Thalassoglobus sp. JC818: one gene and its partner. The main gene of each other region encodes a partner of the protein of the gene in region 2 in a complex. Links are inferred from orthologs where the notes say so. Each region holds a gene or a part of one and is shown on either strand. Other genes may lie near its edges.

What was found.
Region 1: the proteins of uvrB (region 2) and AB1L42_RS04130 are in contact, whole or in part, in a crystal structure (PDB 7EGT), measured with the Thermus thermophilus proteins. The link is inferred for Thalassoglobus sp. JC818 from one-to-one orthologs. Residues at the interface, in WP_096411307.1 of Thermus thermophilus: Glu23, Leu25, Arg26, Asp27, Gly28, Glu29, Arg30, Phe31, Arg55, Glu326, Asp327, Phe328, Glu379, Ser382, Gln383, His398, Gly400, Arg401; in WP_096412145.1 of Thermus thermophilus: His654, Arg656, Phe657, Gln666, Asp668, Glu669, Lys680, Arg681, Leu682, Ser683, Lys685, Tyr686, Ala687.

What each region holds. Positions count from the first base shown.
Region 1 is NZ_JBFEFI010000001.1:1,163,189-1,166,528, reverse strand. Bases 59-3,074 are described here. They hold AB1L42_RS04130 (UvrD-helicase domain-containing protein), read right to left. Parts: upstream 2,681-3,074; coding sequence 437-2,680; downstream 59-436. Other genes in these bases: AB1L42_RS04125 (hypothetical protein), read right to left, coding at 3,027-3,074; AB1L42_RS04135 (glycosyltransferase family 39 protein), read left to right, coding at 59-399. In the rest of the region: more of AB1L42_RS04135, read left to right, coding at 1-58; more of AB1L42_RS04125, read right to left, coding at 3,075-3,340. UniProt on the Escherichia coli protein: A helicase with DNA-dependent ATPase activity. Unwinds DNA duplexes with 3'-5' polarity. Translocates on single-stranded DNA with 3'-5' polarity. Initiates unwinding more efficiently from a nicked substrate than double-stranded DNA.
Region 2 is NZ_JBFEFI010000001.1:914,179-917,460, forward strand. Bases 170-3,127 are described here. They hold uvrB (excinuclease ABC subunit UvrB), read left to right. Parts: upstream 170-576; coding sequence 577-2,679; downstream 2,680-3,127. Other genes in these bases: AB1L42_RS03285 (hypothetical protein), read right to left, coding at 170-500; AB1L42_RS03295 (hypothetical protein), read right to left, coding at 2,780-3,127. In the rest of the region: more of AB1L42_RS03285, read right to left, coding at 1-169; more of AB1L42_RS03295, read right to left, coding at 3,128-3,282. UniProt on the Escherichia coli protein: The UvrABC repair system catalyzes the recognition and processing of DNA lesions. A damage recognition complex composed of 2 UvrA and 2 UvrB subunits scans DNA for abnormalities.

The DNA of each region.
Region 1 (3,340 bases), 250 kb from region 2 along the record:
TGGCTCGGCGTAAATCTGCTCGAAGTTTCGACTGCGATTGGTGCGCCGCTTTTCGTCTTGGCGATCTGTGGAATCTTTTCGCTCCGCAAGCAGTTCCGAAACCTGACTGCGTTTGCGATTCTCAGTGGACTGGGAATGGGGGCGGGGTTGTGGATCAGCGGAAAGAACATGGGAGAAGCGGCGCGGCTGTGGAGTTTTCTGCTTCCCTACGGTGTGCTCGCAGCTGCGGTTACGCTCGAACGCTTCCTCGCTGAGCCGGTCACTGATCCATCTCAAACAAATGTTGGCGCGTCGACTCGAAAGTCTGCGTGGATACTCTTCACAATCTGGTCAGCACAAGTGGCCGTTTGTCTGGCAGCATCGACGATTGTCGACGGCTTCGGGTTTACTGAGTTGTGACAGCGTAGGAAGTGCGTGCGAGTGACCTGTCCCGCTGTCACTCTCCCAATGGCTGAAGAGGGGCCTTCGAAGCGACGAAGGTTTCTTTCTTGTCGTCGTTGGAAAAGTGAACAGTCACCGTGCGCCGCCCACCGTACCCAGCGACATCTGTGACTGTTCCACGACCATAACGGGGATGTCGCACGAGCATCCCAATTCGGAAACCGATGGGCATATCGACGGATTCTTTGCCGCCGTTCAAGAGTGAAGCACCTGTCATCAGCTTTGGGATACCGGGGAAATCGGGAGTTGATTTCGTTTCCGGGACAGGTTGCTGCCACTGCGTCGCTGCGAACTCTCCGTTGTCATCGACGTCAATGCGTTCGCATTCAAGTTCGCGGATAAACGGGCTTTCGATGGTTGGAACTGTCCGTCCGTGCATCGAGCGGATGCGAGATTCCGTGAGGTAGAGCCTCTCTTCTGCTCGTGTCATCCCGACGAACAACAATCGTCGTTCTTCTTCGAGTTCCCGTCGACTTTCACTCTGCAGCGATCGTTCGTGAGGAATCAGTCCTTCTTCGATTCCGAGCACAAACACGATGGGAAACTCCAGACCCTTGGCCGCGTGCAGCGACATCAACGAGACTTGTCCGGAAGTGTTCTCGAGGAAGTCGGTTTCGCTGATCAACGCTGTCTGTTCCAGGAATCCTTGTAAGCTTCGGTCGTCGCCGAGGGCTTCATCATACTGACGGGCAGCGGCAACGAGTTCTTCAACGTTTGCGACTTTCTCCGCGACTGCTTCATTCGGAGAGCCCTGCCATGGAGCGACGAAGTAGGTTTTATCGATGATCTCGACCAACAAGTCTCCGACAGATCCCGCCCCGGCCAGCGAGAACCCATTGATCATTTCTGCAAAGCGTCGAAAACCGACGATTGCTCGCTTGGAAAGTTTGGGAACTTCTGAGGCTCGCACACAAGCTTCAAGCGGAGTGAGGTGATTCAGTTGAGCCCATCGCAACAGTCGGTTCTGGGAAGTCTTTCCGAGACCACGCAGCGGTTTGTTCACGATTCTGAGAAAAGCGGTGTGATCGAGAGGGTTTTCAACCAGTCGAAGATAGGCGAGTAAATCCTTGATCTCTGCTCGATCGTAAAACGCGACTCCGGAAGCGACTTGAAACGGGATCCGATTTCGCATCAGCGCTGTTTCGACTTGTCGAGAGAGAGCATTGACACGATAGAAGATCGCGACATCGCTCCATTGGTAATCGCCAGTGTCAACGAGATCCCGAATCTCTTGGGCGATGCCACCCGCTTCCTCGCGGCTGTCGGAGAAGATCAGCAAGCGGACCGGTTGGCCATCTGCCTGAACAGTGAAGAGCTTCTTGGCCTTTCGCTGTCGGTTGCACGCGATGAGGCTGTCGGCTGAACGCAGAATCAGCCCGGTGCTTCGAAAGTTCTGTTCCAGACGAAGTGTTTGTGCGTCTGGGAAGTCACGTTCGAAACGCAGAATGTTTTCGATTCTCGCCCCGCGCCATCCATAGATGGACTGGTCAGGGTCCCCGGTGACGCACAGGTTCTGGTGATGTTGAGCCAGGGCAGCCACGATTTGATATTGAGCCGAGTTCGTATCCTGATACTCGTCGACGAGAATATATCGGTATCGCTGCGCGAGTTCCCGGCAGAGTTCGGTTTGCTCGGCCAGCATCAACGCGACGTGCATCAGCAAGTCATCAAAGTCGACGGCGTTCGATTCGAGCAACGCCTTTTGGTAGGCGGGGTAAGCTTTCCGAACGACTCCATCCCAGTGATTGCTCACTCCCTCGTCGAACCGTTCGTTGAATTGCTCGGGAGTGATCAGGTCGTTTTTCGCGTTACTGATTCTCCACAGCACTTTCTCGGGAGAGAAGTGAACGGTATCGAAGTCGAGATCGCTGAGGACAATCCGCAAGAGTTGTTTCTGATCGGAAGTATCGAGAATCGAGAACGAGGATTTGATTCCGACGACGTCTCCGTACTCGCGCAACACACGTGCACAGAAGCGGTGAAATGTGCTCACCCAGATGCGCTGGCCGGGCAGCAGGGCTTCCACTCGCTCACCCATTTCCTTGGCAGCTTTGTTGGTGAAAGTAATCGCGAGAAGGTTGCGAGGGTGAATATTCGCGTTCATGACGAGGTTGGCAATCCGCCGTGTCACGACGCGCGTTTTCCCTGAACCGGGTCCCGCCACGATCAGCAGAGGGCCATCGATGAAGCGAACTGCTGCGGCTTGCGATTCGGTCAACCCATCAAAGAGAGCATTCATAAGCGATTATTGAGCGTAGAGTTGTGACAATTGGAGGTTTGGGTGAGCCGGGAGATACCTGCAGAGAATCTTAGCAATCAGTTTATGAAAAAAACGTATTTCGAACGTATCAGTATTGATTTTCATCGCATGCGATCTAATATTCAGTTGCTGTCGGAGTTGGCCCGCTCCCGACAGTAACTCTTCCCGCAGCGGTTGGGACGGCCCTCCTGACCGCTGCTTTTTTTATGCGCCCATCCCGGTCGATGAACCAGTCTTCTTCGATGCGATTCTCTCGCTTCTGCTTCGACCAGATCGCTGATGATTGGCGTGTGTTGGCGAGCAAGTTTTGGCGAAGCATTCGAGATCACTCAGTCGACATGTTGGCGGTCTTTTCTGCGATCCACTGATCAGGATCTTCGAGGAATGCTGCTCTACATCCGGTGCAGCAAACCCAATATGTCTTGCCGTTGTGTGTCAGCGAGATCGTTCCCAGCCCACCGGAGATAATGCACTCGCGATCTCCATAGCCTTCATCGGTCATCGCAAACGAAGTTCCGTCTCGTTGGGTGGCGATGGTGTCAAACCGCAGGAAGTTTTTCCCAGACATCCGAGCGAGTTCAACGAGGTAACGATTGTTCTTTTGCTGATTGAACGTGACCTGCCAGGTGTCACGGGGTG
Region 2 (3,282 bases):
CCCCACAATCCGCTCAGCACGATGATGGCCTGCCGCTTGTCGACCGACCGCTGCAACCGCCCCGAGGCAAATTCACAGAAGGTCCCCGCAAATAGACAGCAGGTGAGGGCAGCCATCAAGAGGATGGGAAGAGAGACAACACAAAGCGTCAACAGCGATCCGCACAAGAACAGGTATCGAGAAAGTCCGACGGATGAATCGTTAATTCCATCAACCAACTTGAAAATCGGAGCTGCCCAGAGTGCTGTCCCAGTCAGCGACAGCAACAACGACAAAAGCACGATCAGCGGACGATCTACCGGCAAAGTGAAAGGCACGTCCTTAGCGGCAGCGGCAAACAGACTTGCGATAGATGCTGTCACCGCTACGAGCAGTACCGAACCATTCAGAATTCGTCTCTGCCTGCCACTCATTGCGACGAGACAGCCAAATCCCCCTCCCACGAGATAGAGACCGCACATCACGATGATCGCGTTTCCAATTCCGGTCACGTCATTCAAAACCTGTTCATTTGTTTCGTAGCTGCTAGAATTTGCACATCATCGTCAATGCTCTGAATGAAGGCAATCGGCTGCCATGCCACGTTTTGAACTCGCTTCTGAATTTCAGCCCGCCGGAGATCAACCTGCAGCGATCGCTTCGCTGGTTGCAGGGATTGAAGAGGGAAAGAAGTCTCAGGTGCTGCTGGGAGCCACCGGAACAGGAAAGACGTTCACAGTCGCGAACGTCATCCAGCAGGTTCAACGCCCAACTCTGGTCCTTGCTCACAACAAAACGCTGGCTGCCCAGCTCTACGGAGAGTTCCGCGAGTTCTTTCCGAACAACGCGGTGACCTACTTCGTCAGTTACTACGACTACTACCAGCCAGAGGCGTACATCCCGCAGCGGGATATCTACATCGAAAAAGACGCTAGCATCAACGACGAAATTGACCGACTCCGTCTTTTGGCCACGAGCGCGCTCGTATCGCGACGGGATGTGATTGTCGTCGCCAGTGTCTCCTGCATCTACGGTCTCGGTTCGCCACAGGATTACCTCGACATGATGGTGCCGCTAAATGTTGGGGACACCATTGACCGAGACAGCTTCCTTCTGAAGCTTGTCGACATCCAATACGATCGAAATGACATCGACTTCCAGCGAGGAAAATTCCGCGTCCGGGGCGACGTCATCGAAGTCTGGCCCGCATACGAAGAATTTGCTTATCGAATTGAACTCTGGGGCGACGAAGTCGACAAGCTTTCGATTATCGATCCCATCAGTGGGGTCGGCAGCAAGTCCCTGAAGGACATCTACATTTATCCCGCCAAGCACTTCGTCATGCCTCAAAACCGCATCGATGATGCCATGGAAGAGATCAACGAAGAGCTCAATCAGCAGCTGGCGAAGTTTCAGAAAGAGGGCAAACTCCTCGAAGCGCAGCGACTCTCTGCGCGCACGCGTCACGACATGGAACTCCTCAAAGAAATGGGGTTCTGTCCGGGCATCGAGAACTACTCCCGAGCGTTAACCAAGCGTAAGCCGGGTGATCCGCCAGCGACGCTGTACGACTTCTTCCCGAAGGATTTCCTCTTTGTGGTTGATGAGTCGCACCAGACCATTCCACAAGTCCGTGCGATGTATCATGGGGACCGCTCTCGAAAGGAAACGCTCGTCAATCACGGTTTCCGCCTGCCAATGGCACTCGACAATCGCCCCCTCAAATTCGAGGAATGGGACCAGCGGCGCAACCAGACGATCTTCGTCTCCGCGACCCCCGCTGAGTGGGAACTCGATCAGACGAAAGGAGAAATTGTCCAGCAGATCATTCGTCCGACGGGGCTTGTCGATCCAGTAGTGCGAGTTCAGTCAGCACGCGGTCAAGTTCCTCACCTGATGGAGCAGATCCGCATTCGGGCCGAACGCGGTGAGCGAACTCTCGTCACCACACTCACGAAACGACTGTCTGAAGATCTTGTCAACTACTTGCAAGAGGAGGGCATTCGTTGTGAATGGCTGCACAGCGAACTCGACGCAATTGAGAGAGTCGAAGTTCTCCGCGAATTGCGAGAAGGCAAATTCGACGCTGTCGTCGGCGTCAACCTCTTGAGAGAAGGACTCGATCTTCCGGAAGTGTCTCTCGTTTGCATCCTCGATGCGGACAAGGAAGGTTTCCTGCGCAGCGAAACGAGTTTGATTCAGACAATCGGCCGGGCTGCCCGAAACGTGAATGCGGAAGTCTTTCTTTATGCAGACTCAGTCACGCAAAGCATGCAGCGAGCAATGGATGAGACAACCCGCCGCCGAGAGATTCAACTCAAGTACAACGCTGACCATGGAATCACTCCAGAAACCATTCGCAAAGCGATCAAACGCGGAATCGAAGAAGAAATCTCCGCACGCAAGATTGAACAAAGTGCGAGCGGTCGAGCCAGCGAAGTGGAATACATCAATCAGGAATACCTGAAGGAACTCGAAGCAGAGATGCTTCAGGCTGCCGAGAATCTCGAGTTCGAGCGTGCAGCCCATCTCCGCGATCGAATCTCTGATCTCCAGAAGCAACTCGACAAAGCGGATGGAGCCATCGCTGTTCCGAAAGACAGCGGACCGAAGGAGAAACGACAAAGCAAGTCACAGGGCAAACGCGGCAAAAAGAGAGGCTCAAGAAAACGCGTCCCTCGCCCACGTCGTGGTGATTAGACCACCTTCAATGAAATCTTCTTCGAGTGTTCCCGGCGCGATTTTCGGTGATCGAAGAACGCGCGCCATTGCGGACAATGAATGAAGTTATCGAAAGTGACTATTCAGATTTCTCGCTGTCGTCCGGTTTCTTTTTGTCTTTGTCGCTCGCTTGCCCGCCGGTGTTGTAGATCTTTGCGGACTCAAGGGGTTCTGCTTTTCGAACGACAACTGAATGCGCCAGCTTGGGATTCTTGTCGGTGTAGTAATACGTGACGGTATCGCCGGGCTGAATGAAGGTGCCGGCACTTCCGAGCACGACGGACACTCGCTGTTTTGTGGCTTGATTCGGATCCACAAGAATCTTCCCCGGCGAAACAGGGGGCACCGAAACGCCGACGTTTCCGCCTCCGACTGACATTCGCACTAAGTCCGTCGCATTGATCGTCAACGGATTCATACTTACGACGACTCCCGTGATCGTCATCTCAGACGCATCCTGCTGGAGCGTGCGAGTTTGCTGCCGAGCGGTTTGTTGAGGGCTGAGATGGACCGTCACACTCGCATTGCGAAGAGCCCCTTTGCCTGCGATGACGCCGTTGACTGTGATAACTGCGCCGGGAC